3 regions of the Brochothrix thermosphacta DSM 20171 genome follow, and region 1 is predicted to be linked to each of the others. Evidence: predicted binding sites of a transcription regulator. Region 1 holds the regulator's gene; each other region holds the start of a gene.

The links. The regulator LexA, encoded in region 1, represses DNA repair genes until DNA is damaged. The targets are predictions, from matches to a motif close to CGAACATATGTTCG.
Region 2: V6S17_RS08490 (type IA DNA topoisomerase) is a predicted target of LexA. The motif match lies at 6,270-6,283, and genes of this name have one in related genera.
Region 3: pcrA (DNA helicase PcrA) is a predicted target of LexA. The motif match lies at 1,535-1,548, and genes of this name have one in related genera.

The regions. Positions count from the first base shown of each region.
Region 1 covers NZ_CP145608.1:1,399,340-1,410,426, forward strand. Annotated here, with positions in the region: gene V6S17_RS07095 (choloylglycine hydrolase family protein) at 1-934, shown strand, start outside; gene yneA (cell division suppressor protein YneA) at 1,027-1,359, opposite strand; gene lexA (transcriptional repressor LexA) at 1,508-2,110, shown strand; gene V6S17_RS07110 (cysteine hydrolase family protein) at 2,314-2,814, shown strand; gene V6S17_RS07115 (uroporphyrinogen-III synthase) at 2,845-3,555, opposite strand; gene hemB (porphobilinogen synthase) at 3,571-4,563, opposite strand; gene hemC (hydroxymethylbilane synthase) at 4,572-5,498, opposite strand; gene hemA (glutamyl-tRNA reductase) at 5,486-6,778, opposite strand; gene hemE (uroporphyrinogen decarboxylase) at 6,797-7,846, opposite strand; gene V6S17_RS07140 (IS30 family transposase) at 8,428-9,387, shown strand; gene rny (ribonuclease Y) at 9,545-11,087, opposite strand, start outside.
Region 2 covers NZ_CP145608.1:1,680,691-1,691,777, reverse strand. Annotated here, with positions in the region: gene racE (glutamate racemase) at 145-954, shown strand; gene V6S17_RS08530 (XTP/dITP diphosphatase) at 957-1,565, shown strand; gene V6S17_RS08525 (metallophosphoesterase) at 1,692-2,201, shown strand; gene V6S17_RS08520 (MarR family winged helix-turn-helix transcriptional regulator) at 2,280-2,702, shown strand; gene V6S17_RS08515 (hypothetical protein) at 2,852-3,343, opposite strand; gene V6S17_RS08510 (YcxB family protein) at 3,527-4,051, opposite strand; gene V6S17_RS08505 (multidrug resistance efflux transporter family protein) at 4,176-5,111, shown strand; gene V6S17_RS08500 (hypothetical protein) at 5,213-5,443, opposite strand; gene V6S17_RS08495 (DUF2187 family protein) at 5,695-5,919, opposite strand; gene V6S17_RS08490 (type IA DNA topoisomerase) at 6,385-8,502, shown strand; gene V6S17_RS08485 (DUF896 domain-containing protein) at 8,602-8,862, shown strand; gene V6S17_RS08480 (short chain dehydrogenase) at 8,965-9,567, opposite strand; gene V6S17_RS08475 (DoxX family protein) at 9,683-10,183, opposite strand; gene V6S17_RS08470 (LysE family transporter) at 11,057-11,087, shown strand, end outside.
Region 3 covers NZ_CP145608.1:679,615-690,701, forward strand. Annotated here, with positions in the region: gene purD (phosphoribosylamine--glycine ligase) at 1-636, shown strand, start outside; gene V6S17_RS03495 (YerC/YecD family TrpR-related protein) at 1,040-1,351, shown strand; gene pcrA (DNA helicase PcrA) at 1,565-3,775, shown strand; gene ligA (NAD-dependent DNA ligase LigA) at 3,790-5,802, shown strand; gene V6S17_RS03510 (CamS family sex pheromone protein) at 5,799-6,962, shown strand; gene gatC (Asp-tRNA(Asn)/Glu-tRNA(Gln) amidotransferase subunit GatC) at 7,214-7,504, shown strand; gene gatA (Asp-tRNA(Asn)/Glu-tRNA(Gln) amidotransferase subunit GatA) at 7,527-8,978, shown strand; gene gatB (Asp-tRNA(Asn)/Glu-tRNA(Gln) amidotransferase subunit GatB) at 8,992-10,422, shown strand; gene V6S17_RS03530 (response regulator transcription factor) at 10,673-11,087, shown strand, end outside.

The DNA of each region.
Region 1 (11,087 bases):
CTTTGGAATCGAAATGGCGGAACAAGTTGTTTTTGTTCCACGCAACAAAACATTTGATTTAACTTATACAACGTCAGATTCAACAACATCAAAATTTGCTTTTATCGGTATGGGGCAAATTTTAAATAATTCACCGATTCTTTTTGATGGTATTAATGAAAAAGGTCTTATGGGAGCAACCCTCTATTTTCCAGGTTACGCAACTTATAAAGACACAGCAGCAGACGAAACACTCGCAATTTCTCCTGATAAAGTTATCCCCTACATATTATCGCAAGCAACAACGGTCGAAGATGTCAAAACACAGTTACTAGAATCTATTACACTTATTAATGATACCAACCCCATTATCAGTAAATTGCCACCTCTACATTTTATCTTTTCTGATAAAACAGGAGCAACAATTATTGTTGAACCGATGCCCAATGGTTTAAATATCATTGAAGATTCTATCGGGGTGATGACGAATAGTCCTGACTATTCTTGGCACGAAACAAATTTACGCAACTACATCACAGTGACACCTCACCAACATGAACCGATTACTCTGGCAAATAAAGAACTGTCAGCTTTCAGTCAAGGATCAGGTACATTTGGTTTACCAGGTGACTATACCCCTCCTGCTCGTTTTGTGAGAGTGGCTTACTTAAGAAACTTTTCTAAACAACCCGAAAATGAAATTGAAGCCGTCAGTTTATCTCATCATATTCTGGAATCAGTTAGTATTCCTAATGGAGTGGTGATTGATCCACAAGGTGAACCTGACTACACATGTTACAGTAGCTACATGTGCGCCGAATCATTAAGTTTTTATTTTGCTGTTTATAGCAACCAACGACTTCAAAAAATAACATTGAACGATGAACTTATCGCTTCAACCGAATATAAGGAATTTAAGGTACAGACTGAAGAGGATATCAACTGTCTTAACTAAGGGGTTTTATACAAAAACGCTACAACTAACATCGTGTTAATTGTAGCGTTTTTATTTATTCAATTTAGTTTTAATGCATTAACTTCAAAAGACTAATCATTATTTGCATACATGATTTCATCAGCAGTCTGTTGTTTTTTTACAGGAATGTAAATTTTAGTGCCCGCTTCCAATTTATTCTCATTAATAAGGTCGTTATTCTCACTCATCCATTGCACCATTGATTGTACTTCTTTAGTTGACGAGGCGTAATTTTCAGCAATTGTCCAAAGGTTATCTGATTCTACAATAGTATATTGTTCGTACTTACTTTCATCTATGCCAGCTGTTTTAAAACCTACTATTAGGAAAAAACAAGCACTAATAAGTGTAAAGATAATAACAAAAGAAAAATTAGTCCAAATACGTGATATTAAAGTTTTCATAAATTAAATCCCCCAGTCGAATGTATGTTCGTATTTATATCATATACCGAACATTTGTTCTTGTCAACACAAAAACAGAACAAACGTTTGTATTTGTCAAGAGCAAATGGTATACTAAAGATACAAAAAACCATACAGAGGTGTAATTATGAAACTTTCTAAACGTCAAAGTGAAATATTTGAATTTTTAAAAGACGAAGTAAAATCAAAAGGTTATCCGCCCTCTGTTCGAGAAATCGGTGAAGCAGTTGGCCTTGCATCAAGTTCTACTGTACACGGTCACCTTGAACGCCTTGAACAAAAAGGGCTAATCAAACGCGATCCTTCTAAACCAAGAGCAATCGAAATAATGGATGATTCACCTAAAGTTGGCACTGTGAATGTGCCATTGGTTGGTAAAGTAACAGCTGGTGTTCCTATTACTGCAATAGAAAATGTTGAGGAATACTTCCCGCTTCCTGAATCAATGCTTGTCAATGATGCCACATTATTCATGCTAAAAGTTGACGGTGAAAGTATGATAAATGCAGGTATTTTGGATGGAGATAAATTAATCGTCCGCCAACAAAATACGGCTTACGATAACGATATTGTTATTGCTATGACAGAGGATGACGAAGCAACTTGTAAACGATTCTTTAAGGAAAGTAACCGTATACGACTTCAACCTGAAAACGATTCGATGGAACCCATCTACTTACCAAATGTATCTATTCTTGGTAAAGTTGTAGGTGTATTTAGAGAAATGTAGCCTTTTCTTTCGCTACATCGGTTAATTATCTTAATACAATAATTAATACAATTAAAAAAAGAGTAATAGGCAGCTTGTTGCTTATTTCTCTTTTTTTGGATACTAAATCATTTTTAAAATACCTATAATCATGAATGACATTGCTAATGCTTTAAAATTATTTATGCTATAATTTCATTATTAAAAAAGAAAGAGGTCCTTTGATGAAGCCTTTAGCTGATGCTCTAATCATTATCGATTTACAGAATGGCGTGTGTTACAACGACACAGAAATTTTCAATCTATCTTCATTAGTTACTCTAATAAATAAACGTATGCTTGATTATACGTCTCAAGGGAAAAACATCATCATTGTTCAACATACTGACGAAGATTTGATTCAAGGACAGTCCCCTTGGGAAGTCATCCCCTCGTTGGACAAGGGAAAAGCGACTCATTATATTCAAAAAACACATGCCAATTCTTTTTATAAGACTAATTTAAAAGAATTGCTTGAACAAGAACATATAAACCGTATCGAAATTTGTGGTGCTCAAACCGAATATTGTGTGGATGCAACTGTAAAAAATGCTCATGCACTGGGTTATTTAATCCAAATGTTAAGAGGTGGCACAACAACTTATTCTAATGCTTTTATGAGTGCAGAAAATACGGTGCGTTTTTATGAAAATATATGGGATAATCGCTTTGCCACTTTTATTTAATTACACCAAAAAGGTATAAAACATATTGTTTTATACCTTTTTTTGGTTTTTGAAATACGAACGAAAACCTTCTATATGATAAGGATGCGCTTCATAAGCAACATTTAATCCCTTTTCTACAATAACAGCCGTTGTCACTGGTCCAATCGATAATAATGTCAATTGAGACAACAACTGATGTTCTTCAGCAGTTAATAAGTTAATAAAAGCAATAACAGCCGAAGGACTTGTAAACACAACCGTATCATCTGCCTTAAATTGAAACGGTTCTCTTTTTGCTTCAACGACAGTGTAGACACTTGTATGTTCAACCTCACAAACAGTCGCTAACTTTTCTGCTAATTCATTGGTTGCTCGTGCAGATTGCGGTAACCATATCCGATCTGTATCTTTCAGTTGTTGTGCTATAACCTCAAACAATCCACTTGATATAAAATCAGCAGCTTCAATCACAGGTTTAAGACCATAAGATTCTAATACCTGCGATGTTGCCGGACCGATTGAAATAGCTTTGAACTGTCTATTGGGTCCACTATCTAACACCCGATGAACGGTATTTTGGCTCGTGAATACAACAAAATCAGCAGCCGTTAATGCACGTAATTTTTTTGTGATTTCAGCCTGATTTAGAGGCTCAATTTTAAGAACAGGGAAAAGAACGGCTTCATGACCTGTCTCATTGATCAACTGACACAAAGTTGCTGCTTGATGAGGCATTCGAGTCACAATGATTCGTGCCATGGGCTTCCCTCCTTTTTAAGCTTGATCGATCCAACGACAAACATCTTTCGCATGATACGTCATGATGATATCTGCACCCGCACGTTTCATACCCAAAAGTGTTTCCATTACTATTTTCTCTTCTTCAATCCAACCATTTTGTGCAGCTGCTTTAACCATGGCGTATTCACCACTCACGTTATAAGCGACAATGGGTAAATCATGTGCATTACGAGTATCACGAATAATATCCATATACGCCATTGCTGGTTTTATGATTAGAAAATCCGCCCCTTCAGCGACATCTGATGCTGCTTCACGTTTTGCTTCACGACGATTGGCAGGATCCATTTGATACGATTTACGATCACCAAACTGAGGTGCACCGTCTGCTGCATCACGAAATGGACCATAATAAGCAGAGGCATATTTCACAGCATACGACATAATGGGAATATTTTCGTATCCCGCTTTATCAAGTGCTTGTCTAATTGCATACACAAAACCATCCATCATATTAGACGGAGCGATAATATCTGCACCTGCCTCAGCTTGTGAAACTGCTGTTTGAGAGAGGATTGCTAACGACTCATCATTTAAAATGGTCTCTCCCTCAATCACACCACAGTGGCCATGATCTGTGTATTCACATAGACATGTATCTGCAATTACAATCAAGTCAGGATAACGCGTTTTAATGTAACGTGTGGCCTCTTGAATAATACCATGCGTATGAAAAGCACCCGTTCCGATGGCATCTTTTTCTGCGGGAAGTCCAAAAAGAATCACTGACGGTATACCTAAAGCAACAATTTCAGCGAGCTCTTTATCAATAGTATCGAGTGAATATTGAAAAACGCCTGGCATAGAGGATACTTCTGTCATGACATTCTCACCTTCAACTACAAATAGTGGATAGATAAGATCTGCTTTTTCTAATTTATTTTCTCGAACTAATGAGCGCATTGCGGATGTAGTTCGTAAACGACGGTGACGTGAAAATTGAAACATGTGAATTCCTTCTTTCATTTAATTGTTTACTCTTCAATATTAAGAGCAGCAATCATCGCTGCTGCACCTTGTTCAAATAATTTTTCTTTTGCTGATTGCCCCACTGTTTTGCTCTCTTCGCCTATTACCTGTGAATGAATCACACGTTGTCCATCAACACTTGCTAATAAACTGCGCAATACAATCCCTTGATTTTCTAAAGTGGCGTAACCTCCCACAGGCATATGACAGCTACCTTCCATTTCAGCTAAAAAGGCACGTTCTGTCAAAACAGTCAATGCTGTTTCCGGATCATGAATTGTTGCTAATAGCTTTCGTACATCTTCATCGTCTGAACGACACTCGATAGCTAACGCACCTTGACCCACTGCAGGCAGACAATCTTCAATCGGCAATGGGTACATTTCTGTTTCATTAAATAAGCCCAACCGTTTTAAACCAGCTGCAGCTAAAATAATTGCATCATATTGGCCTTCACGTAATTTACGAAGACGTGAATCAACATTACCACGTAATAATTTAATTTCTAAATCAGGACGTAGCGCTAATAATTGTGCCTGACGTCTTAAGCTACTTGTTCCAACAACTGCATTCTTCTTTAAATCCTTTACAGAACGCCCATCTGAACTTACTAATACGTCCCTTGCATCCTCACGAATAGGGATAGCTCCAATTTTTAATTCTCCTGGCAATTCGGCAGGCATATCTTTCATGCTATGCACAGCAATATCGATATCACTGTTAAGCAAAGCCCATTCTATCTCTTTAATGAAAAGTCCTTTACCGCCAATTTTAGAAAGCGATTCTTCTAATCGAATATCACCTTTTGTGACAATTTCCTTAACCTCAAAAACGACATCTGGATAGTTCGCTTGTAATGCTTTAATAACGTGACCTGTTTGTGTCGTTGCTAACTGTGAACGTCTGGTACCTACGGTAATTACTTTTCGCATAACTCTGCCTCGTTTCTATCATTTGCGGTTTGCAAACCAAAAAGATGTTCAACAAACGCTAATTTATCCAATGCATCCTCTTCAAGTGCCAATTCTTTCGTTTTAATAATAGGTTCTTTGATAATTTGATTAACAATACTTTTCGTTAATTTATGAATCACCTTGAGTTCATGATCGCTTAAATTAGGCAACTTTCTTTCCATATGAGCCATTGCTGTTTCATAGATGGTTAACGTCTTATCACGCAATTCGTGGATGACTGGTGTTGCTTTTAATGTTAAACGCCATTTATGAAAAGATTCTTGTGCCTCAACTACCATTTTACTAACCTCTACCATAGCAGCTTCGCGCTGTTGTTTATTTTGATCAGCTATCCGTTCAATATCATCCATATCATAACGACTAATTTGCGGATGTACATCTAAAATCGGATCCGCATTACGCGGCATACCTAAATCAACAATTGCTAGATAACGTAATTGTTCCTCGAGCAGTTTTTGCGTCAGAATATAATCATCTGAACGCAACGCACTAAACACGACATCCGCAGAAGCTAATACTTGTTGCAACGCTTCTTTCGGAGCTGCTTTGGTTTTATATTTCATCGCTAAGGAAATTGCATTTTCATATGTTCGATTAACAATCGTAATTTGTTCCATCGGAAAATGTGGTTTTAAATAATCAAGAATTAAAACACTCATTTTCCCTGCTCCAAGAATGACGAGTTCTTTTTTATGCATCATATCAAACTGCTGAGATTCAATAAGTTTTACAGCAACTGTGCTTAATGATACTGAACCTTCACCAATTAATGTTTCTGACTGCGCTTGTTTACCGACTGTAATTGCTCGTTTAAATAACTCGTTTAAGACAACACCTGTTGTGTTTACTTCACGCGCACACTCAAAGCTATCTTTCACTTGACCTAAAATTTGTGTTTCTCCTACAATCATCGATGCTAAACTCGTACTCACTTCAAATAAGTGTGCGATTGCCGCATCATTTTCGAGAAAAATCACCTGTTCTGCAACTTCATCGTAAGTCATATTGAATAACGCTGCTAAATATTTACGGACATAATAGCGGCCGCGACTAATTTCATCCACCACTAAATAAAGCTCCGTGCGGTTACATGTTGATAAAATAACATTTTCAAGCACGCTATTTTGTTGATTTAGCGTTATCATAGCCTGTGCTACTGATTCCTCATCAATATGAAATTTTTCGCGATGGGCAACGGATACTGCTTTAAAATTGATGGTTGCTACAAGTACTTCCATTTTCTATCCCTACCTAATCTATGAGTTCTGACTTTTATATGCCTGCACATGTGCAGTTACTTGTTTAATTACTGCTGGATTAGCTTCTGGGAAAACACCATGACCTAAGTTAAAAATATAGCCTGGTGCGGTTGTGCCGTCTGCTAATACGCGATTTAATTCTTGTTCTAAAACAGGCCATGGCGCTGTCAAATAAGCAGGATCCATATTCCCTTGAATTGCTTTGGTGATGCCTTGTTTACGGGCTGCAGCCATGGACATACGCCAATCCATTCCAATGACATCTAATGGCATTTTATTCCACTCTTGTAACAAGTGCGTGGCATGGACACCGTGCATAATTTTAATAGCTGTACTATCTTCTAATGCTGCAAGTATTTTTTTAATCCCCGGAGCGATATAACGATTGTAATCAATCAAACTCACATCGCCAATCCAAGAATCAAATAATTGTACAGCTGATACACCGGCTTCTATCTGTGCTTTCAAATAAACAATCACCATGTCAGCTAGTTTATCCATCAGCAAATGCCATTCATCCTCATGTTGATACATAAAACTTTTTGTTTTAAGATGCGTTTTTGAAGGGCCTCCTTCAATTAAATAGCTCGCTAATGTGTAGGGCGCTCCTGAAAAACCAATCAACGGAACCGTGAGCATTTCTGCTGTCAATAACTTGATGGTATCCAACACATAAGGAATATCTCGCTGTGGATCTAAACTGCCAAGCGCGTCAATATCTTGACGTGTTTTGATTGGCGACTTAATAACAGGTCCAATTCCTGTTTCGATTGTGACATCAACACCGATACCGTGTAAAGGTGTCATGATATCTTTATATAAAACAGCCGCATCAACGCCATAGTTATTAACAGGTAATGCTGTCACATAGGCACATAATTCTGGTTGATGCGTAATTTCAAACAACGAGTATTTCGCTTTAATTTCACGGTATTCTGGTTGTGAACGCCCCGCTTGACGCATAAACCACACGGGTACATGATCCGTTACTTCGCCACGTGCTGCTTGTAAAAACGTCTGATTCGTTATTTTAGTTGGTATCGTCATTAAAAATCCTCCTCTTATACACTTCTGCCACTCAATTATAGCAATAATAAAAGCCTTGTCGTACCTTTTTGACTCTTTTGTGAATTATTTCATATTTTCGACACATTCATTAAGTGATTGCTAAAAAAGCATTGACTAAACTCACCTTTCAAACGAATGATACAATCAACACGTTAACTTTAACAAAACAATCAAACAATGACTTTTATCTGCTTACGCTGCACAGATTGATTCAATAGCACTGCGCTTTATTATTGGAGACACCAAAACGCTAAAGCAGTCTTTATGCAAAAAGAAAACTGAGTATAAATTTGCTTTTAAATAAACGGTACTATGTTTAAACATTAGTTGAAAGTTTGAACTAAGCAATCAATCTATCTGTTACATAATCGGTTTAATGCATTATACAATTAAACAGTTATTAAAATAGGGACTTGAAAGATACAATAACAAAATAAATTTCATAAAATACTTAGTTTTAATTACGCCGATTGTAAAATTAAGCTAGACAATTAAAAAAATCATTTGTGATACACTCAAATTGTATTTCCGACGAAAGAAAACAAGGAGAGTGATCACAAATGACCTATACACATCTTACTACAGATGAACTCGTTTTAATAGAATCATATTATCATCAAACTAAGAAAGTTAAATTTGTTGCAGAGACTTTAAAACGTTCGAGACAAACTATTTATAATGTTTACAACGCTTTAGATGATGGTTTATCTATGCTAGATTACTACCAACGATACAAAAATAATAAAAAAAATTGTGGGAGACTTCCTATCCTTTTACCTGATAATGAAACTGACTATATTCAAAAGAAAGTGGCTCAAGGGTGGACACCAGACGTGATTATTGGTCGTAACGAGTTTCCTATTTCTTGTTCTGTTCGTACTCTTTATAGACTATTTAAGCGTGGCTATTTTAACTTAGCCGCCTTACCAATGAAAGGGAAAAGAAAGCCGAATGGTCACAAAGAAAAGAGAGGTAAACAAGCTTTTAAAAGAACGATTCATCAGCGTGATAAGGAAAATCGTCACTTCAAAAGTGAGTTTGGTCACCTTGAAGGTGACACTATCGTTGGCAGAAATCATAAAAGTGCTGTTATTACCTTAGTTGAAAGACTATCAAAAGTAATTATTACGTTGAAACCTACCGGCAGACAAGCAATAGATATTGAAAACAGTTTAAACAACTGGTTTAAAACAATTCCCACTCATTTATTTAAGTCTATTACGTTTGATTGTGGTAAAGAATTTTCTAATTGGAAATCTGTCAGTAACTCCAATGATATTAATATCTACTTTGCTGATCCAGGTACTCCCTCACAAAGAGGGTTAAATGAGAACTCCAACGGATTATTACGCAAGGACGGACTACCTAAGAGAATGAATTTCAATGAAGTTGATGAAGCGTTCATTCAGTCTGTTGCTTCTAAAAGAAATAACATTCCTAGAAAGTCATTGAACTATAAAACACCATTGGAAGTATTTTTGAGTTATGTTAATAATGATATTTTGTCTAGCTTAATTTGACAAATAAAATTATAAATAATTCACTATTTACCCTAATTTTAAAATCCACACTATTTAACACAGAACCATCTAATCTCAATAGTTTCATATCTTTAGCAGAAGCAGTTTTTATTTAGACAAAAAAAGAAAGCCATTATAAATGGCTTTCTTTTTACTATTATTTCGCGTATTCAACAGCTCTCGTTTCACGAACAACCGTCACTTTAATGTGACCTGGATAGTTCAATTCACTTTCAATTGATTTACGAATTTCTCGTGCAAGACGAATCGATTCTAAATCATCCACATCATCGGGTTTTACGATGACGCGAATTTCTCGACCAGCTTGAATGGCGAAGGCTTTCTCTACGCCTTTGAAGCTTTCAGGAATTGATTCTAAGCGCTCTAAGCGATGAATATAATTCTCTAACGTTTCACTACGTGCTCCTGGACGAGCTGCTGATAAAGCATCTGCGGCCGCCACAAGGATTGAGATAATTGAAGTAGGTTCCGTATCACCATGATGTGATGCAATCGCGTTGATAACTGTTTCATGTTCTTTATATTTGGTTGCCAATTCGACACCAATTTCAACATGACTACCTTCAATTTCATGATCAATGGCTTTCCCAATATCATGGAAAAGACCTGCACGTTTTGCCAAAGTAACATCTTCGCCTAATTCACCAGCTAAGATACCACTTAAGCGAGCAACCTCGATAGAATGATTTAATACATTTTGTCCATAGCTTGTACGATAACGAAGGCGACCTAATATTTTAATTAAGTCGGGATGAACGGCATGTAAGCCAAGTTCAAATGTTGCTTGTTCACCAAGCTCACGAATGTGTTCATCCACCTCTTTACGAGCCTTGTCGATCATTTCTTCAATACGAGCTGGATGTATACGACCATCCTCTACTAGCTTCTCAAGCGCGATGCGAGCAATCTCACGACGTACCGGATCAAAGCCTGATAAAATAACTGCTTCCGGTGTATCATCAATGATTAAATCAATACCAGTTAGCGTTTCAATTGTACGAATGTTACGACCTTCACGACCAATAATTCGACCCTTCATTTCATCATTTGGCAAGTTAACAACGGATACAGTTGTTTCTGATACAAAATCAGCTGCAGAACGTTGTATTGCTAATGATAAAAGATCTTTGGCTTTTTTATCGGACGTTTCTTTCGCATCATCCTCGCTCTCTTTAATCATAACAGCTATATCATGAGATAATTCTTTTTCAGTTAGAGTTAATATTTCTTCTTTCGCTTGGTCTTTCGTCAAAGCCGAAATGCGTTCAAGTTCAAGTTTCTCATCTGCTACCAATTTTTCTACATGAGCTTTTTTCTGTTCAATTAGTTGTTGTTTCTGAGCAATTTTTTCCTCTTTACTCTCTAGCGATTCCTCTTTATTATCAAGAGTCTCCGCCTTACGATCGAGGATTTCTTCACGTTGTAAAAGTCGGCTCTCTTTAGTTTTCAAATCAAAACGACGTTCACGCAGTTCATTCTCAGTTTCAGTTCGATAGCGTTGGTTTTCTTCTTTTGCTTCTAAAAGAGCTTCTTTTTTAAGACTCTCTGCGTCTTTCAACGCATCCGCTTTAATGTGCTCTGCCGTCGTGCGGCTAGCTTCCATATTTCGTTGATTAGAATCATTCGCTATTTTTCTTCCTACAACAATACCAATGATCGAGAAAAGGAATACGAGGATG
Region 2 (11,087 bases), 280 kb from region 1:
GAGTCAAATTAAGTGATCGAACTGTGAATTTAAAATTAAAGCAGCATTTAAATCTTAATTTAAAGGTTTTTGACTTGAAAATGTAAGGGAAATTAGTCAAAATAGAGAGAAGCAATATCAATTTGAAAATTGGAGCGAAAAATTATGAATCAACCAATCGGTGTAATTGATTCAGGTGTGGGAGGCTTAACTGTTGCACAAGAAATTTTAAGACAGTTACCTAATGAAAACATCTGTTACTTAGGAGATACATTGCGTTGTCCATATGGACCGCGAGATACGGAACAAGTGAAAGAATTTACAATGGATATGACAAATTACCTGTTAGAACATGATATTAAGCTGTTAGTAATCGCCTGTAATACGGCTACAGCTGCCGCTTTACAGTATATAAGAGAGCATGTTGCTATTCCTGTTGTTGGTGTCATTCAACCAGGTGCGCGTGCAGCACTAAAGGCTACTAAAAATAATCAAATCGGTGTTATAGGAACTGAAGGAACGATTAAAAGCCAAGCATATAATAGTGCGCTTGATCTATTAGATCACACAATAAAAGTTCAAACCCTTGCTTGTCCAAAATTTGCGCCTGTCGTAGAAAGTTCCGAGTATAAAGGTTCAGTTGCTAAAAAAATTGTTGCCCAAACACTACGCCCCTTTAAAAATAGTGGTGTAGATACTTTTGTTTTAGGTTGTACACATTACCCGTTGTTACAACCAATCATTGAAAATGTACTAGGTTCATCCGTCAAGGTAATTAATCCAGGCTTAGAAACGGCAAGTGAAGTCAGCATGTTGTTAGATTACTTTTCATTACGTAATGTTTCGGGTGAAAAGAATCAACATCGCTTTTTCACAACAGGTTCAACTAAAATATTTGGGGGAATAGCACGTGATTGGCTTGACGTCCCTAATTTAGAAGTAGAATATGTTAAAATTGGACAAGGGAGATTTTGATAATGAAAAAATTATTAATAGCAACACATAATGAAGGCAAAGCCTTAGAATTTAAAGCCCTTTTTGAGGATTATGGCGTAGTCATTGAAACATTAAATGATTATCCTGAATTGCCAGAGATTGAAGAAACAGGTACAACTTTCCGTGAAAATGCTGCTTTGAAAGCAGAAGCAATCGCTAAATTGACAAATCAAGCCGTTATAAGTGATGATTCCGGTCTAAGTGTTGTTGCTTTAAATGGCGCACCTGGTGTATATTCAGCGCGTTATGCTGGAGAGCCTGCTAACGATGCAAACAATAATGAAAAATTAGTTAAAGCCCTTGAAAAATTTAGTCGCGAAGAGCGTGCGGCTCGATTTGATTGTACAATTGCTGTCGCAGTGCCCAATGAAGAAACACGCTTTTATGAAGGATCTATTGAAGGGGAAATATTACTTGAACCAAGAGGAAGTGCTGGTTTTGGATATGATCCATATTTCTTGGTGCCACAACTCTCTAAAACGACAGCAGAATTAACTATGAGTGAAAAAAACATCATTAGTCATCGCGGAAAAGCTATCCAAAAAATGGCGAAGGATTTACCGCAACTCCTACTATCTTTAAGTAAATAAATAATATTTTTTTAAATAAAAAAAACTAACTTAAAATAAAAATGTTTTTTTGCAATAAAATGACTAGTCAAAAGATAAAAATCATGCGACAATGTTAGTAATATATGTAGAGAAGGGAAGCACAGAATGAAAGTTTTAGTTGTCAGTGATAATCATGGTAACCGTGAAGCGTTATTGCATTTAAAAGAAATGTATACTGGTAAGGTTGATGCCTTTTTCCATTGCGGAGATTCTGAACTTGAGGCCGATGATATAGCAGTTGAAGGATATAATATTGTACGAGGTAATTGTGATTTTGGACGTATTTATCCCACTGAGTGGTTCGGTGAAGTAGATAATCACAAGATTTTAGTAACACATGGTCACTTGTTTAATATCAAGATGAATTTGGTTATTTTACGTGATCGAGCTAAAAGTCGCAAAGCAGAATATGTCTTCTTTGGACATACACACGAGCTTGGATGTGAGTATAACGCAGGTATTCTATACCTTAATCCTGGCAGTATTTCATTGCCGCGTGGACGTTTTGAAAAAACTTATGCTTTGGTAGAAGATACCGGCACTGAAATTATTGTTACATTTTTGGATGATTCTGATAAAGTCTTAACAGATCTTACACAAATATTTAAAAAATAAATTCTCAGAAACCGTAGTGGCTAACTATGGTTTTTTTGTATATGTTTTGTCATCTAATAAAGAGGAGGTAAATAGATAATGAATCAAAAAAATATTGAACTTATATACACAATCAATCATTATACAACAGCGTTAATGAAAATTTGGTCTGACGAATTTCCACATCGCATCAGTATTTCAGCGTTATTGGTATTAGGTGAGTTACGCGATAAAGGTCCTCAAAAACAAAGTGATATGGCTCATTTTTTGAACGTGACGCCAGGTGCGATGACTAACATAGCGACTATCATTGTACGAGAAAACTATGCAGAACGTATTTATGATAAAAATGATCGCCGAATTACACGTTTAGCAATCACTGCTGCAGGTGAAATAGCACTGAAAGAAGCAAGCGAATTGGACACACGAGTAAACACTGATGTATTAGGTGAATTGACTGAGGCAGAAAAAGTACAATTTTTGGATTTGTTTAATAAATTAAATCGAAAAATACATTTATAGTAAAGTAAGGCTTCAAACACGCTTTTTAAAGGCGTGTTTTTTCATTTGAATTTATACGTATACAATGAATAGGTACCCTATTAAAACATAAAAAAACAACCACATAATGTGCAGTTGTTTAGTTAACAATGGATTAAAGAGGAAAAAATTTATTCAGTTCCTTCGGGTGTAGAATCAGTCGTTGCATTTTCTATTTGTTCGTTAGTGCTAGAGCTACTTTCAGTCGTAGAAGTAGATGATTCAGTTGTTGTCTCGATAGAAGTACTCGTTACCGTGTCGGTTGTATCAGGTGTAGTGTTTGTATTGCTTGAACTGCTAGTAGATGATAGTGAATTTTCAGTTGTAGTGCTAGTTGTTGTCGAAGATTGAATAGGAACTGTTGAAGTTGTTTGAGAATTGCTAGTGCTGTCAATATTTGAAGAATGAGTGGTTGAAGAAGACTCTGTAGTTTTTTTTGATTCAGTTGGTTTGTCAGTCTCAGTGCCGGGGGTAAGAAAAACACCTATAGCAACTAATAAAAAACCTACTAGAGCCGTTATAATGAATTTTCTCTTAGGCTTGTGGTTAAAAAAGCGTATGACGATAAACAAAAATCCAATAGCAAAAAGAGTAAGACCAATTAATATTAGGGTTACTATCATAAAAATTCCTCCTGTAATAACATTATGAAACAAAAAAAGACGACTTTTTAAAAGTCGCCAAGAGTAGGGGTATTCATTATCTCAATAGGGGGAGAGATATATGAAAGTATAGTTATTCAATAACTATATGGTATTATTACCCCTGTACATAGAGACTAAACAATTTATTTTAAAAAACATTTTTTATTTACTAATCTTTAACTTTTCGATACCTTTGCATTTGGGGGCGTTTGCTTTAATATTTTGATAAATCAAACGCTTTGTATTTTCTGTGCTTGATAATGGTAAAGGACAAACATCATTTTTAGTAGCTAAAAAAAAGTATTCGTCGTCGTTATAAATTCGCTTGAAGTCGGACCAATTAATAAAGAGGACACGGTCATTGATTGTTTGAGTGAGACCTTCCTTTGTCAATGCGATTGTTACCGGGAAGCGTTCAACCTTGGTCATTTTTCTACTGATACCTGTTAATACCATAGCGAATAAAGGCGTAAAACAAAAGATGAATGTAAAAACTAAAAATAATCCTAAGGCGAGCCAGCCAATAACGACCAAATTCACGTCATATAAAAATGCAAGCATCGTCACTACGAACGTAAGAAGGAGGCTATATATCCAACGAAAGGCGAGGAATATTTTAGAGTTTCTTAATTTTTGATCTTGGTAAGCAATTAAGGTATGTGTTGTGATATCAAAGTGTTCAGTCATTCAAAAGCTCCTTTTCTGTTAACTGTACTGGTATTATTATAGCATATGGACTTCGTATTAAGAAAAGGAATTCCTCCTGAAGATTTTATGATAATATAGAGAAATAGAAGACTGGAGGGGGATTATGAGAGCGATTATTATTGGTATTATTGCAGCGTTCTTTTTTGCTTTTACATTTGTGATCAATCAATTGATGTCTGACTTAGGTGGTGATTGGATGTGGAGTGCATCTTTACGTTATTTTTTTATGGTTCCATTTTTGCTGCTGCTTGTTTTATTTAAAAGTGGTTTTAAAAAGATGTGGTCAGAAATAAAAAAACGACCCTTTGCTTGGTTCATTTACAGCCAAATTGGGTTTGGTCTTTTTTATGCACCATTATGCTTTGCTGCTGATTATTCACCAGGATGGTTGGTTGCAGGAACTTGGCAGATTACAATAGTAGCCGGTGCATTAATGTCGCCGCTGTTCTATGAAAAAATTCAAACGGCCACAGGTATTGTTAAAGTCAAAGGTCGGATTCCTCTTACAGGATTATGTTGGTCAGGTGTTATTATTGTAGGTATTATTATAATGGAAGTATCACATGCGACAACGGTTGGATTGAAAGGGATAGTGCTAGGTACTTTACCAATTATTATCGCGGCATTTGCTTACCCCTATGGTAATCGTAAAATGATGGAAGTGACAGAAGGTCGTCTAAACGTGTTTGAGCGTGTGTTAGGAATGACTTTATGCAGTTTACCCACATGGCTGATTTTATCAATTATTGCAGGTACTCGTTCAGGTATTCCTTCGATGTCACAAGTGTCTAATTCAATTATAATAGCTCTCTTTTCAGGTGTTATTGCCACACTACTTTTTTTCAAAGCAACAGACTTAACACAAGGAAGAATGAAAGAGCTGGCTGCCGTTGAAGCTACACAATCAATGGAGGCGGTGTTTTCTTTTATATTAGGACTACTTATTTTAAATTCAGCTGTTCCATCATTTAGTGCTTGGATAGGGCTAATTGTTGTTGTGTTTGGTATGACAGCTCATAGTTTATCGCAAAGAAATTAAAGTGATACAAAACGAAAGAGCGTTAAAATATAAAAAATACCAGTAGATCGTTCACTTTTTACAGTGTTTTATCTACTGGTATTTTTATATTGCTTATTTTACTATTCTTTAAGGAAAATACGACGTGTATTTTTACGCGTATCATGCTCTATAGCCGAAATTTTGTGAATACATTTACCATTAGCGCTAGAAGTAACCCATTCATCTGCCTGATCAATATCTGTAATAGTTAAGGGATTATAAACAATGGTAAAAGCAATATTACTAATCACTTCTCGAATTGAAATATCATAGTAATTACCTTTAATACCAACTTTAGTTGCGTGTTCCATCTAAAACATCTCCTTCATTAACTGATATCTTACTACAATAAGTGTAACAGAAAATAACAGTTATAACGGTAAGACATATGACATCTGTGTGAACACTGCTCTTTGTTACAATTTAATGTATAACATCCTGATCTTGTGAATGGGATGACGGATTGATAAAAAGTTTACTAAACGCTGTATATTAATATTTTTAATTTAGAAAAAGAACATAAAAAAGTCCTACAATTGACTGTAGGACTTTTGATATTTAGTTATAATAGCTGCATTCTCTTGAAATTACATACAGTATTATTAAATTCGTAATTTGGAGTATCAAATAGTTCAATAAGTGCGGAATTATCATACATTTTAGTGACAGTACCTTTAAACATTACTTCACCTCGGATAAATGATACGCCATCCCCAATATTAAATGGAACTTCTTTGTCTACTTGTTTGCTTCGGTTGTCAAAAGAAATACTTGATAATGCCATCATAAAACATCCCCTTTTATTGTATAGTAATATCCCTACGTGCTACACATTTATTTTACCCTATAAATGCAAAAAAAAAACCTTTTTTTAGAAAAAAACTGACAATTTCGAAAAATAAAATCATTGACAAATCAACGTTGTAAGCGTTTCCTTTAAATCCGATAAAAATAAAGGGTTATTATCATTTTGATAGAAAGTTTTTTGTGTTTTTTTTAAGGTTAATGTATCTATATTAATTTTAAAATTGGAAATGATTAGGCTTGGAAAAACTGAACATTACGTTTTTGCACTGACACTAGGAAATGATACAATGGTAGGGAAGTGAAAAAAGAAAAATAAATACATAGCTAATAAAAATATTTGTTTGAGATATACAGTTGATTATTTAGAAATAATCAACTATCAACAATTTGAATACACTCATTTAATAAGAGCGGACGAGAGTTAAACTAAGGAGATTGGTAGACGATGAAAATTGTAATTCTAGCAGAAAAACCTAGTCAAGCAAAAGCTTATGCCCACAGTTTTAAATCTAAACAAAAAATTGAAGGTGGTTTTCTGATTAAAGATGCTTTATTTGAAGATGAAGTCGCAATCACTTATGGTTATGGTCATCTGGTTGAATTGCAAGCGCCAGAAAGTTATAAACCGGAATGGAAAAAGTGGTCGCTCAATGAGTTGCCCATGTTTCCTGAGTCATATCAATTCAAGGTCGCTAAAGATAAACGCGCACAATTTCGAATCGTTAAACGACTCCTTGACGAAGCTGATGAAATTATTGTGGCGACAGATAGTGATCGTGAAGGTGAAAATATTGCACGATCAATTATTAAGGTCAGTGGAAATGAACATAAGCCCACAAAACGTTTATGGATTAACTCATTAGAAAATGATGAAATTCGGAAAGGTTTTGAATCATTGCGACCAGGCGAGGATTATTTTTCATCGTACATCGAAGCGCAAACACGTCAAATTAGTGATTGGCTAATTGGGATGAATATCAGTCGACTTTATACACTGTTATTACAACAAAAAGGTTTGAGTGGTGTTTTTTCAATTGGACGCGTACAGACACCTACACTATATTTAATCTGGCAACGTCAACAAGAAATAGAAAATTTTGAACCACAAACTTATTTTGAAGCATATATTCATGTAAATGCTGCACAAGGTACCTATGTTGGAAAATATAAAGATACATTTAAAACACTGCCTGAGTTGATAGATTTTTTTAAAGGATTCGATGTGATTCATCAACAGGAACAAGCTGCTCGTATTGCTAAAGTGGAAACAAAAGAAAAAAAGGAATATGCGCCACGTCTTTATTCATTGTCTGATATACAGAGTCAAGCCAATAAGTTATATAAAGTTAGTCCGGCTACGACATTAAAGATTGTTCAAACGTTATATGAAAAAAAATTAGTCTCGTATCCACGAACGGATTGTCATTACATTACGCCAGCAGAATATGCTTACTTGAAAAAAAATCTTGAAGGCTATTGTGAGCGTGCCGGTGTGGAAATTAAAGACCCACAAAACTATGCAACAAAACGTCATGTTGATGCTTCAAAAGTTCAGGAACATTACGCGATTATCCCAACAAAAAAAATACCCACTGCCGCTGCCCTAGCAAAGTTGGGACCAATGGAGCAACGATTGTATCATTTAATATTACGACGAACTCTAGCTATTTTTGCACAACCGTATATCTATGATGAAACAATTATACTGACGGATGTTAATACACAAATCTTCAAAACAACGGGACGTATGATTAGACAGCTAGGATGGAAAGAAATTATCGGAGCAGCTAAGAAAAAAACAGATGAGGAAAAGTTACCAATTGTTGAGCTTAATGAAGTTGTTCAAAGTCGTCTTTATGAAAAAGAGGCTGAAACCAAGGCACCACCTGCATACACTGAAGGGACATTGATCACGGCTATGAAGAATATCGGCCGCACAGCTGAGGATGAAGCTAAAGCAATTTTAAAAGCAATTGAAGGTATTGGAACTGAAGCAACGAGAGCAAGTATTCTTGAAACATTAAAGCGTCAAGATTATATTGAAGTAACTGCAAATCAACTGCAGGTAACTGCTAAGGGAAGTATATTGTGTGAAGCAATTGTAGGCGTCGAAATTTCGAGTGCAGAGATGACCGCTAAATGGGAAAGTTATTTAAAAAAAATCCATGATAAAACGGGAACACAAGAAGCTTTCTTAGGCAGCATTCAACGTTTCATACAGCATCTCATTGCTACCGTACCTGAACAAATAGGTACTGAAAAAATTGCTATCCCGATGACAGAGGAACCGTTAGGAATCTGTCCCTCATGTGGTGCGTCTGTTTTAGAAAAATTTAAAGTGTATGGCTGTGAGAAATGTGACTTCGTTATATACAAAAAAATTCTTAATAAAAAAATCAGTCGTCCGATGTGTAGTAAGTTATTAAAATCACGACGTACAGCCTTAATAAAAGGCTTTCTTAGTAAAAAAGGTAAAAAATTCAATGCGGTGCTTATTTTAGATGATGCAAATAAAGTTGCTTTTGAATTCATCACATTTAAACCAAAAGTAAAAAAGAGCTAAGTGCTAATGTTTGACCAATCTGAACCTATAAATTGGCATCAGTTGTTAAATTATGCTATTCTTAGACAAAGAGTTCAAGAAAAAAGGAGCGTATTTACAATGAAAGTAGATTTGAATCGAATTAATGCCTTAGCAAAGAAAAAGAAAGAAGAGGGTTTAACTCCCGCTGAAACAAAAGAGCAACTCAAATTACGTAAAGCATACTTAGGTGAAATAAGAGGCCAAGTATTAGGAACAATTGATGGATTGAAAATTTTAGACAAAGAGGGTAATGATGTTACTCCTGATAAATTAAAGCATGCTAACAGTCAAAAAAAACACGCAGGTAATATTTTAAGTAATAAAATTCCACGCGTATAAATAATTGACAAAAAACCAGTTGTTGAGCCGAAGCTCTATAACTGGTTTTTTAAATACTTTGTATTTTATAAATATGATGTATTATTTTTTGAAATAATGGAGCTACTGATAAACTGTAAAACTTTGACCAGTTTGAACACCGTTGACACTTTTGACAAATGCGTTAGCAACTTTGTTTGAAGATACTGTTTCAAAACCGACAAAATAATCTTTATAAATAGACCAAGATTCATCCAAAACAGTGGGGCTCACTGTATTGATACGAATACCACGTGGCATTTCTGTCGCAGCAGATTTCGCAAACGCTTTGACACCAGCATTTGCCATTGCAGCAGAGGCACCATCTTTTATGGGTTCATCCATAATGATCCCTGTTACCAGTGTGAAGCTACCATTATCAGCAACATAATCTTTGCCAATTAAAACAGTGTTTACTTGTCCTAATAACTTGTTATTGGCACTGAGCAGATTGTCCTCAGGAGTCATAGTAGCTAATGGACCAAAGTGAGCGGCCCCAGCAGAGATAATAACTGCATCAACAGTTCCTACCTTATCAAACAATGCTTTAATACTCGTAGGTGATGCTAAGTCAACTTGGTACTCGCTAGAGCGTGACGCAATCAAGATCTCGTGAGTCGTAGATAAAGCTTTTGCAACTGCACTACCAATAGTACCTGTACCGCCAATAATTAATGCTTTTTTCATAAGTTCACCTCATTCATTTATTACCATAATAGTACACTCAATTACCTGTACAACCAAATAATTTGTTTGAAGGCAAAAAAAAGAGGCATTAGCCTCTTTTTAAGTTGTATCAAAATTAACGATGTTGTCTTTGTTTAAACAACTTAGGTGAAACATATTTGCGGAAGTAGAAGTCAAGGCCAATTGTACCTGAGTTACGTCCGCCAACTAAAACGAGGAGTCCGAGGATTAAATAGAGGGGATTTACTGAAACTGTACCACCGAATAGGAAAAGGAAATTCATGACGATTCCGAAAAAGGCAGCTGTTGATGTGAATAAACCAACAATTAAACCTAAGCCGATTAATAATTCGCCCCACATTACAAGGAAACTGAAAAATTGACTATTACCTACTGCAAAAGTTTCCATAAACCAAGTGTATGCTGGATAAAGTTGGTTGCCTTCAGGTCCGACAACTGGATTTTTAACAATATTACCTATAAAACCACCGGCATCAAATGGTGTATCACCAAAAATTTTGTGGAAGCCAGATGTGAACCATTGTACTCCAAGATAGACACGTAAAACTGTTAGTATCGGCATTGCAATCTTACTGCTTCTTAACCAATTAAACATAATGAATTCCTCCATGATAATATAAATATTATCGTTTATTTTGAGGCAAGAGAATTATAAAAATAAAGTGCGTTTTTCTAAAAAATACCTTTTTCCTCTACCACACCCTTAGTATAGTGAAATAATAGCTATATAACAATACAAGATTCCGAACGTACGATTTTCGCCACATTCATGTGTCTAAACACGTAACGACTTACCGTGTATTCGCTTTAATTGAACGAAATGTGATAAAATTAGTTACTGACATAATAATAGTGCTGTAAAAGTGGAGAAAGGGTGACATGAATCATTGAGGAAATTTGGATTATTGTTACTTTCAGCTATTATAGGCGTTATTTTAATTAATCAATTTTTAAAAGACCAAGTTAGTTTAATGGGAGAACTCGTTATCCTAATGTTGTTCGGCTTAGTGATCAGTTTTATTTTTACTATTTGTTTTAAAAGTAAATAAGGCAGTCATTGTTAAATTCTAGTTTTCAGAATTTAATAGTGACTGTTTTTATTTTGGATTATTTATTAACGATTGAAGCAGGACCTGCTGCATGAAGTGTTTAGTACTTAAAATCAAATAATCTTAATTCTTTACAAGGAATGACTTTAACAGAGTCAAAAAATCAAGGATATACACTTTGTGGTTGGGAAGATTGATTTCATAAAAAACTGTTATTCTCTAATCAAATAGAGATAACAAGTTTTTTTAGTTAGTTTAAAGACAGAAGCGTTTAGCGGATGAAGCACAAGTCGGATTTTTGATACTAAAAGACACTTTCAAGCATATTTTGCATTTTTATACAATTTTAGAGATTAAATATGTATTGTTATGCTATGATAATTTCATAATAAAATAAACAGATAATTAAGGAGGAATACATGGAAAATTATTTTACGTCTTTACTAGTGG
Region 3 (11,087 bases), 720 kb from region 1:
AATACAGGGGGAATGGGTGCTTATGCGCCCGTTCATCATATTCCAGCTGCTGTTGTGGAAACAGCCATTGAAACGATTTTAGAGCCAACGGCATTAGCCTTAGTGAACGAAGGACGATCATTTACAGGTGTGTTATATGCAGGATTAATCCTCACTAGTGATGGACCCAAAGTGATTGAGTTTAATGCCCGTTTTGGCGATCCAGAAACACAAGTTGTATTAGATCGACTCAGCTCTGATTTTGCTGCAGTCATTACTGACTTGTTAGCGCATCGAACACCGACACTCGTATGGCAAACTGAAGGGGTAACATTAGGCGTGGTCTTAGCGAGTAAAGGATACCCCGAGGCTTATGAAAAAGGTGCACAATTAGTGGGATTGGAAAAATTAGCAGATCATACGCAAGTGTTTCATGCTGGTGTAGCACAGAATGAAGCCAAGCAACTCATTGCCAATGGCGGACGCGTCAGCCTTTTCAGTGTGCGAGCTAAAACGATGGCAGACGCACAACAAAGCATTTATGCTGAATTAGCTAAACTTGATACCAGTGATTATGTATACCGTAATGATATCGGACATCGAGCATTAAAAGCACCTTCAAGCCCGTTCAGAACTGAAGAGATTGGAAAAGAATGATTAGCGATTATTTTTATAGCTATGAGTATCTTTGAAATTTCACAAGTTTTGGCTTGAAGTGCTGGAGATAAATAAAAGCAAAACCAAACGCTGAGCTACAAATAAATTGGAAAAAAACTCTTGTTGACGCTTTATGTCAGGAAGAGTTTTTTTTGAAATTTTAGAAGTTTTGGCATAAAATACTAGAGAACAGTGAAAGTATCTTCAATCTTGTAAGTACCAAATAAATTGGCAGTCTGCAGTCTAATAAAAAGGCAAAAGCGACAGTTGAATCAAGCTATTGTTCTTTTTCGCATCAGCATTGTCAGTTAAATAAAAAGTTATCCGACTTGCCTTTCACTAGTGTAGTGCGTTAAAATGTTAAAGAGAAGTTGTCGTTAAATTCTGTGAGGGGGATACAACTATGCAAATTGAAAAATTACGAGGTGAAGGCCTCGATGAATTCTTTCAAGCTGTTTTAACATTAAAAGATCTGGAAGAATGTTATCATTTTTTTGATGATGTTTGTACAGTAAATGAAATACAAGCGCTTTCGCAACGTTTTCAAGTAGCTAAAATGTTACGCGGAGGAAGCACCTATAGTAAAATTGAGGAAGCAACAGGCGCTAGTACAGCGACGATTTCACGCGTTAAGCGTTCGTTAAACTGGGGTAATGATTCGTATGAATTGGTAATGTCCCGACTCGAAGAAAATAAAAAAGCAGAAAATAAATAAATTTCACCAAAAACTAAAGGGCCTTATCCTTTAGTTTTTTTGATTGTAAGAAATGGCTCTATCTTACTTTTAACTGTGATATTTGTTATAATTAAAAAGAAGTTTTCAAAGTGAAGACGAAAAAATAAAGCAGAAGGAAATAGGCAGAGGGTCTCGTATTTGCCTGTTTTTTTATGTATAATAAGAACAAACGTTCTGTATAGGTGGTGCACAATGGAAATTACTGGAAAACAACTCGTAGAGGGATTGAACCCTGAACAACAAAAAGCTGTTATTACAACCGAAGGGCCATTATTGATAATGGCTGGTGCTGGTAGTGGTAAAACGCGTGTGCTAACACATCGTGTGGCTTATTTAATTAAAGAAAAGAATGTGAATCCTTACAATATTTTAGCAATTACATTTACAAATAAAGCCGCACGAGAGATGAAAGAACGTGTCGGTAAAATTTTAGGTAGTGATGCTGATTCTGTCTGGGTATCAACATTCCACTCAATGTGTGTGCGTATTTTACGTCGTGATGCTGAGAGAATGGGATTGAGTCGTTCATTTACAATTTTAGATTCGAGCGATCAATTAACAGTGGTTAAAAAAATTATGAAGGATCGTGATATTGATCCCAAACGTTATCAACCACGAGCAATGTTATCAGCGATAAGCAATGCTAAAAATGAATTAATTAATGCGACGGAATACACAAAAGAAGCAGCTGGTTATTTTGAAAAATTAGTTGCGGATGTTTATACGGATTATGAAAAAAAATTACGCAAAAATCAAGCGCTAGATTTTGATGATTTAATCATGATGACCATTGAACTTTTTCAACAAGTTCCTGAAGTATTAGAGTTTTATCAACGCAAGTTCCAATACATTCATGTGGATGAGTACCAAGATACAAACAAGGCGCAATATACGTTAGTTAAATTGATGGCTGCTCGCTTTCAAAATATTTGTGTCGTAGGTGACTCTGATCAAAGTATTTATGGTTGGCGTGGTGCGGATATTAGTAATATTCTGGATTTTGAGAAAGACTATCCAAAATCGACAACAATTGTTTTGGAGCAAAATTACCGTTCGACCAAACGTATCTTAGCTGCGGCTAACGGTGTGATTGAAAAAAACAGTAACCGACGTCCAAAAGAATTATGGACAGGTAATAGTGAAGGGAATAAAATCACGTATCATCGTGCGTTAACTGAACGTGAGGAAGCGACTTATGTGGTCGGTAAAATTCAAGACCGTCTTTCAGAATATAAGTACAAAGATATGGCGATTCTTTATCGAACCAATGCACAATCACGTGTGTTAGAGGAAACTTTAATGAAATCTTCTATTCCTTATACAATGGTCGGTGGACAAAAATTCTACGACCGTAAAGAGATTAAAGATGTTTTAAGTTATTTACGTCTTGTTGCAAATAATGCAGATGATATTAGTTTAGCACGTGTTGTTAACGTGCCTAAACGTGGTGTTGGTCCAGGCTCGCTTGATAAGCTAGCAGCTGCTTCGTTAGCTTATGATACAACGATGTTTGAAATGATGGGTCGTATCGAATTAGTAGGGCTATCAACAAAGATAAGTAAAGAGTTATTAAGTTTTTATGATATGATTATTGGTTTTTCACAACAACAGGATTATTTATCTGTCACAGAATTAATTGAACAAATTCTGGAAAAATCAGGTTACCGTGACATGTTGAAAGCGGAGAAAACGATTGAAGCAGAAACACGTGTCGAAAATATCGATGAATTTTTATCAGTGGCACAACAATTCGAAAAAGATAACGATGATAAATCATTGATTGCCTTTTTAACCGATCTTGCATTGGTTGCGGATGTTGATTCATTGCAAGATCCAGCTGAAAATCCAGCTGATGGAGCAATCACTTTAATGACATTGCATGCTGTTAAAGGGTTGGAGTTTCCCGTTGTTTATTTAGTTGGAATGGAAGAAGGCATCTTCCCGCATAGCCGTGCTTTAGATGATGAGGATGAAATGGAAGAAGAACGTCGTATTGCCTACGTAGGTATTACGCGTGCTGAAAAAGAATTATACATGACTGCGGCGTATTCACGAACATTGTATGGTCGTTCAACCAGCAATGCTGAATCGCGTTTTATCAATGAAATTCCAGAAGAACTGTTAGAGCGTGCAACAGAAACAAAAATTAAACAAGCCATTCCATTTGCAACGAATCGTCGTTCAACAGGGCAAAAAACACCCGAAGTTAAAGCGTTGCAACAAACAGGTGGTAGCCAAGCTGGTTGGTCAGTAGGCGATAAAGCGAAGCACAAAATCTGGGGTGTGGGAACAGTTGTCAGTGTGAAAAACGAAGGACGTTCAATGGAATTAGATATCGCCTTCCCAAGTCCAACTGGTGTGAAACGTCTGTTGGCAGAGTTCTCACCAATTGAAAAAGTATAGGATGGTGCAAAAAAATGAACGAACGTTTAGATGAATTAAAACAACGATTACACGAGCTGAGTTATGCGTATTATGTGCTGGATAACCCCGTCGCAGAAGATGGCGAATATGATGCGTTATATGCGGAACTTGTAACAATTGAAACAGCCCATCCAGAGCTTGTAACAGAAGATTCTCCCACGCAACGCATCGGTGGTGTTGTACTAGATAAGTTTGAAAAAGTGCCACACGATGTACCGATGTTAAGCATGGGTGATGTGTTTAACGAGGAGGAAATTCGTCAATTTGATCAACGTGTTCGTAAAGAGCTTGAAGTGGATCAAGTTGATTATACAGTGGAGCTTAAAATTGATGGTCTAGCGTTATCGCTTAAATTCGAAGAGGGTCGCTTGGTACAAGGTGCTACTCGTGGTAATGGTACCATCGGAGAGAATATAACTGCCAATGTAAAAACAATCCGTTCAGTGCCATTGAAATTACGTGAGCCCTTAACCATTGAAATACGTGGGGAAGCCTATATGCCAAAACGCTCTTTCGCCAAATTGAACGAAAGTCGTGAAGAAGAAGGCTTGGCACTTTTTGCTAATCCTCGTAATGCAGCCGCAGGTTCATTACGTCAATTAGACACTAAAATTGCAGCTTCAAGAAATCTTGACACCTTTTTATATGCGGTCGCTAATCCCTCTGTTTTAAATGTAGAACGACACAGTGAGATGTTAGCGGCAATAGAAAAAATTGGCTGTCATGTGAATAATGAATTCAAAGTGGTTCATTCGATTGAAGGTGTGATGGAGTATATCGCGAAGTGGACAGAAAAACGTAATCAATTACCGTATGATATTGATGGGATTGTTATTAAAGTTGATCGTTTTGATTACCAACGTCAACTCGGTGCCACGGTAAAAGTACCGCGATGGATGATTGCTTATAAATTCCCAGCCGAAGAACAATCAACACGTTTAATTGATATTGAGCTAAGCATTGGTCGTACGGGTGTTGTTACACCGACTGCGATTTTAAATCCCGTACAGCTAGCAGGAACGACAGTTCAACGTGCTTCTTTACATAATGCTGACTACATTAACGGGAAAGATATTCGTATAAATGATGAAGTAATCGTTAAAAAAGCAGGGGATATTATTCCAGAAGTGGTGCGAGTCCTAATCGAAAAGCGACCAGCTGATAGCGAACCTTATGTGATGCCCACTCATTGTCCTTCATGCGAAAGCGAATTGGTCCGCTTAGATGATGAAGTCGCACTACGCTGTATTAATCCTAAATGTGGGGCACAAATTCGCGAAGGTTTGATTCACTTTGCTTCTCGTAATGCTATGAATATTGAGGGGCTTGGCGATAAGGTTGTTTCACAATTACATGAACATCACTTAATTGCTGATGTTGCCGATTTGTATAAATTAAAAATGGAAGATTTATTGCCATTGGAGCGTATGGGTGAAAAATCAGCAACAAAATTATTAGCTGCTATTGAAACATCAAAAGCCAATTCATTAGAAATGTTACTATTTGGCCTTGGTATTCGTCATGTCGGTGCGAAGGCTGCGAAGTCGCTTGCACAACATTTTGGAGAAATTGAGGCGTTACAAACAGCAACGGTAGAAGAATTAATTAGTATTGATGATGTTGGTGGTATTATGGCCGATTCAATCGTAACTTATTTTAGCAATCCGCAAGTGGTCGAATTGATTGAAGAACTGCGTCAGGTCAACGTTAATTTAACTTATACCGGACCGTCTTTAGCAAATAAATCAGCGGATGAGCTAGTTTTTAATGGTCAAACAGTAGTGTTAACTGGTAAACTAGAGCATATGACACGCAATGAAGCTCAATTACTAATTGAAAGCCTCGGTGGCAAGGTAACAGGCAGCGTCAGTAAAAAAACAGATGTTGTTGTTGCAGGAACCGATGCAGGCTCTAAGCGAACAAAAGCTGAGAGTCTACAGATTCCAATTTGGTCTGAAGCGGACTTACGCGTGTACTTAAAAGATGAAGGTGACCAAAAACTATGAAAAAATTGATTATATTAGCTGCTGGACTTACACTTGTTTTAGCAGGATGTGCGCCACAATTATCAAGTGAAAAAGCCGTTAAAAATGATAGCAGTACGAGTAAAAAAGAAACTCAAATTGTTACGAAAAATAATATTTCAAGTGACTATTACCGCACAATTCTACCTTATAAAGAAAGCCCGACACGCGGATTAATCGTCTCAAACCTCAATACGCGTTTTGATATCAATGAGATGGAAATTGGTTTACAACGTATTGCAACAACGAAATACAACAGTGAAGATTATGCTTTTCAAGAGGGGCAATACCTTACCAAAGGGACGGTTACTTCGTGGTTAAATCGTAAATATTCAGATAAACAACTGAAAGAAAAGAAACTATCAGATAGTGATAACGTTGGTTTAAACCCTGTTTTTAATGGGAATGGTACTGATCGTAATCCAATTTATCTTGCACATATTTTAGAACAAAATTACCTTGAAAATAAGGGTGATACAGTAAAATTAAATGGTGTGATGATTGGTTTAGCAATGAACTCTGTTGATTATTATCAAAAAGAAAGTTACGGTGCAACTTACTCAACACCAATCAGCAAAGCGAAAATGAAGGAAGAAGGCCAAAAAATGGCAGATACGCTCATTACGCGTATGCGCCAAATGAAAGGTTTATCTGATGTGCCAATCACGATTGCAATTTTTGCACAAAATTCAAAAGATGCAATGGTATCTGGTAGTTATTTAAGCTATGCAACTGCTAAACAGGGGTCATCTGAGCTTGGTAAATGGGATGATTTAGATGAGAGCTTTGTGTTATTCCCATCTGATGAAGCCAAAAGTGATCATTTAGATGATTATAACTGGTTCAAGAGTTTCTCAGCAGATATTCAAACGTACTTTTCAAACTTTAATGGTGTCATTGGACGTGGTTTTTATGAAGGAAAAGAATTGAAAAAAATCACAATTGATATTCCTGTAAACTTCTTTGGTGAAGCCGAAATTGTTGGATTTACGCAGTTCGCCACTGATATGGTTGCGAAGCATCTTCCTTCATCTGTAGATGTTGAAGTAAATGTAACAACGACGGATAATCAAGCAAATGCGTCTTTAATTACACGTGACGCAGGTAGTAAAACAGCAAATGTTCATATTTTTGATCGTTAGTATACAATAGAGCACCTCTCAAGAGAGTTGTTTCTGTAAAGAAGTAAAATGTTGTCGAGAAATTATCGATAACATTTTGCTTTTTTTGATGTATGAAGCAAATGAGAGCTTATTTAAGTGTTAGTAAAGAATTACTTCCATAGCTTTCGTTGAATTGTGTGAACAATTCATCCTAAACGTTTATTTTAACAGCGATATCGTGTAGAATAGAGAAGTATGAATTAAAGAGTAGTTATTTTAGGAGGGTTAATATGTCTGTTATTTCTAAAGCAGAAGTTGAGAAAGTAGCGAGTTTAGCTCGCCTTGAAATCACTGAAGCAGAAGCCGAACAATACGCAACACAATTGGAACAAATCATTAACATGGTTGAGAAATTAAATGAACTAGATACAGAAAACATTAAACCAACAACACACGCTGTACCGTTGACAAATGTTTTACGTGAAGATGTAGCTGCTGAAGGCCTTGACCGTAATCTTGTGTTAAAAAATGCACCAGATTCGCAAGATGGCTATATCAAAGTACCATCAATTATGGATTAGTAGGGAAGGAGACCGAATAGACATGGCATTATTTGATTTAACTATCAAAGAATTACACCAAAAGTTGGTGAATAAAGAAGTAACTGCAGTTGATTTAGTCAATGCAGTATATGCGCGCGTGGATGAAGTGGAAGAAAAAGTTCAAGCGTTTATCACATTAACAAAAGAACAAGCATTGGCAGAAGCTGCTGCAATTGATGCGAAAGGTATTGATCCAGACAACGTTCTTGCTGGTTTACCAATCGGAATTAAAGATAATATTGTAACAAAAGATATTTTAACGACTGCTGCTAGTAAAATTTTGACTGGTTTTGAACCAATCTATGATGCGACAGCAATGGTTAAATTACATGAAAAAGATATGATCACTATTGGTAAATTAAACATGGATGAGTTTGCAATGGGATCAACTACAGAAACATCTTACTATGCAAAAACAGCCAATCCATGGGATTTATCACGCATTCCTGGTGGCTCATCAGGTGGTTCTGCTGCAGCTGTTGCTGCGGGTGAAGTTCCTGTAGCTCTAGGTTCAGATACAGGTGGTTCAGTTCGTCAACCTGCTGCATTCTGTGGTGTTGTTGGAATGAAACCAACATACGGACGAGTGTCACGTTATGGGTTAATCGCCTTTGCGTCGTCATTGGATCAAATTGGGCCAATTACACGTACGGTTGAAGATAATGCGCTTGTACTAGAAGCTATTTCAGGTGTAGATGCACATGATTCAACATCTGTGCCACAACCCAAAGCTGATTTTACAAGTGAAATTACTAAAGATATTAAAGGCATGAAAATTGCTGTACCAAAAGAATATTTAGGTGATGGTGTTCAGGATGGCGTTAAAGCACGCGTTCTTGAAGCAATTGAAACACTTAAAAACTTGGGTGCAACAGTAGACGAAGTCAGCTTACCTCATATTGAATATGGTGTTGCAGCTTATTACGTACTTGCATCAAGTGAAGCATCATCGAATCTTTCACGTTTTGATGGCGTACGTTATGGTTACCGTTCACCAGATGCACATGATTTAGAAACACTCTATACAAAATCACGTGCTGAAGGATTTGGTCCAGAAGTGAAGCGTCGTATCATGCTAGGAACGTTTGCTCTAAGTTCAGGTTATTATGATGCTTATTATAAAAAAGCACAACAAGCACGTACGATGATTATTGGTGATTTTGAAAAAATCTTTGCTGATTACGATGTAATTGTTGGGCCAACAGCGCCAACTATCGCATTTAAATCAGGTGATTATGCTAAAGATCCAATTACAATGTACATGAATGATGTGTTAACAATTCCAAGTAACATGGCAGGTGTACCAAGTTTGTCAGTTCCATGTGGATTGAGCGAAAATATGCCAGTTGGCTTACAAATTATCGGTAAACAATTTGATGAAGCGACAGTATATCGTGTAGGACATGCATTCGAACAAGCAACGAACTTTAACGAATTAAAAGCCGAATTGTAGGGAGGTTACAACAGTGAATTTTGAAACAGTAGTAGGACTTGAAGTCCATGTAGAACTAAAAACAGACTCAAAAGTATTCTCGTCATCACCAGCTCATTTTGGTGCAGAACCGAATACAAATACCAGTGTTGTAGACTTAGGTTATCCTGGGGTTTTACCAACATTAAATAAACGTGCCGTTGAATTTGCAATGAAAGCCGGAATTGCACTTAACTGTGAAATTAACCGTGAAACTAAATTTGACCGTAAAAACTATTTTTATCCTGATAATCCCAAAGCCTACCAAATTTCACAATTTGATAAACCAGTTGCTAAAAATGGCTGGATTGATATTGTTGTTGGCGGTGAAACAAAACGTATTCGTATCGAACGTGTTCACTTGGAAGAAGATGCAGGTAAATTAAACCATGAAGGTAACGGCTACTCATTAGTCGATTATAACCGTCAAGGAACACCGTTAATTGAAATTGTATCTGAAGCAGATATGCGTACAGCTGAAGAAGCTTACGCTTACCTAGAAGCGATCAAATCAATTATTCAATATACAGGTGTCTCGGATGTTAAGATGGAAGAAGGTTCATTACGTTGTGATGCCAATATTTCTATCCGTCCATTAGGGCAAGAAAAATTTGGAACAAAAACAGAAATTAAAAACTTGAACTCATTCTCATACGTTCGTAAAGGGATTGAATTTGAAGAAAAACGCCAAGAAAAAGTTTTATTAGCTGGCGGTGTTATTGGTCAAGAAACACGTCGTTTTAACGAAGCAACAGGTGAAACATTGTTAATGCGTGTGAAAGAAGGATCAGACGATTACCGTTACTTCCCAGAGCCAGACTTGGTTGATTTAGTGATTGATGATGAGTGGATGGCAGCCGTTAAAGCTGAAATTCCAGAATTACCAGGTTCACGTCGTGCGCGTTATATTAACGAATGGGGTATCCCTGCATACGATGCGATGGTCTTAACATTAACAAAAGAGATGTCGGATTTCTTTGAAGCAACTGTTGCAAATGGTGCTGAAGCGAAACAAGCGTCAAACTGGTTAATGGGCGAAGTATCAGCGTATCTTAACGCAGAACAACAAGAATTACATGATACAGCATTAACACCAAAAAACCTTGCTGGTTTAATCAAATTGATTGAAGCAGGTACAATCTCTTCTAAAATTGCTAAAAAAGTTTTCCGTGATGTTATTACGGAAGGTGGCAATCCAGAAGAAATCGTTAAAGCAAAAGGGTTAGTACAAATGTCAGATGCCGGTGAATTGACTAAAATCATCACTGAAATTATTGACAATAACCTTCAATCTGTTGAAGACTTTAAAAATGGTAAAGACCGTGCTGTTGGTTTCTTAGTGGGTCAAGCAATGAAAGTTACTAAAGGACAAGCTAATCCAAAAATGGTTAACCAAATCATTGTGGACGAATTAAACAGACGCTAAAATTAAGGACTGTCGCGCTAAAATAGGCGATGTCTGACATATATATAAAGAAGATTCCTAAAGCTAGCATTTAGGAGTCTTCTTTTTTTCTGAGGAAAATGAAGGAGTTAAGAAAATGTTAAGAATTTCTTGCATCTTTCCTAGTTTTTTATTGTTATTCTATAAAAGTAGTAAGGCGTTACAAGCAAAAGCAATGTATACTTAGGGTGATGAAAAATCAGTAGCGTAAATGAAGGGACGGAATAATGTAATGGCATACCGTGTACTAGTGGCAGATGATGATCATGATATTAGACAGGCAATCACAATTTATCTTAAAAATGAAGGTTTAGAAGTTAGCGAGGCAGCTAACGGTGAAGAAGTATTGCGTATAATTGCGAACGAAGAGGTTCATTTATTAATTTTAGATGTCATGATGCCGATTTTATATGGTTTAACAACGGCAATAAAATTGCGTGAGAATGATGAAAACATTCCGATTTTAATGTTGAGCGCAAAAAGTGAAGACATTGATAAAATTCATGGTTTACAAGTGGGGGCGGATGATTATTTAGAAAAGCCATTTAACCCACTCGAATTAATGGCACGCGTACGAGCGCATTTGCGACGATATACGAAATTAGGGACGATGGAGAAACCTGCATCAGTGTTAACTATCGAAGGTT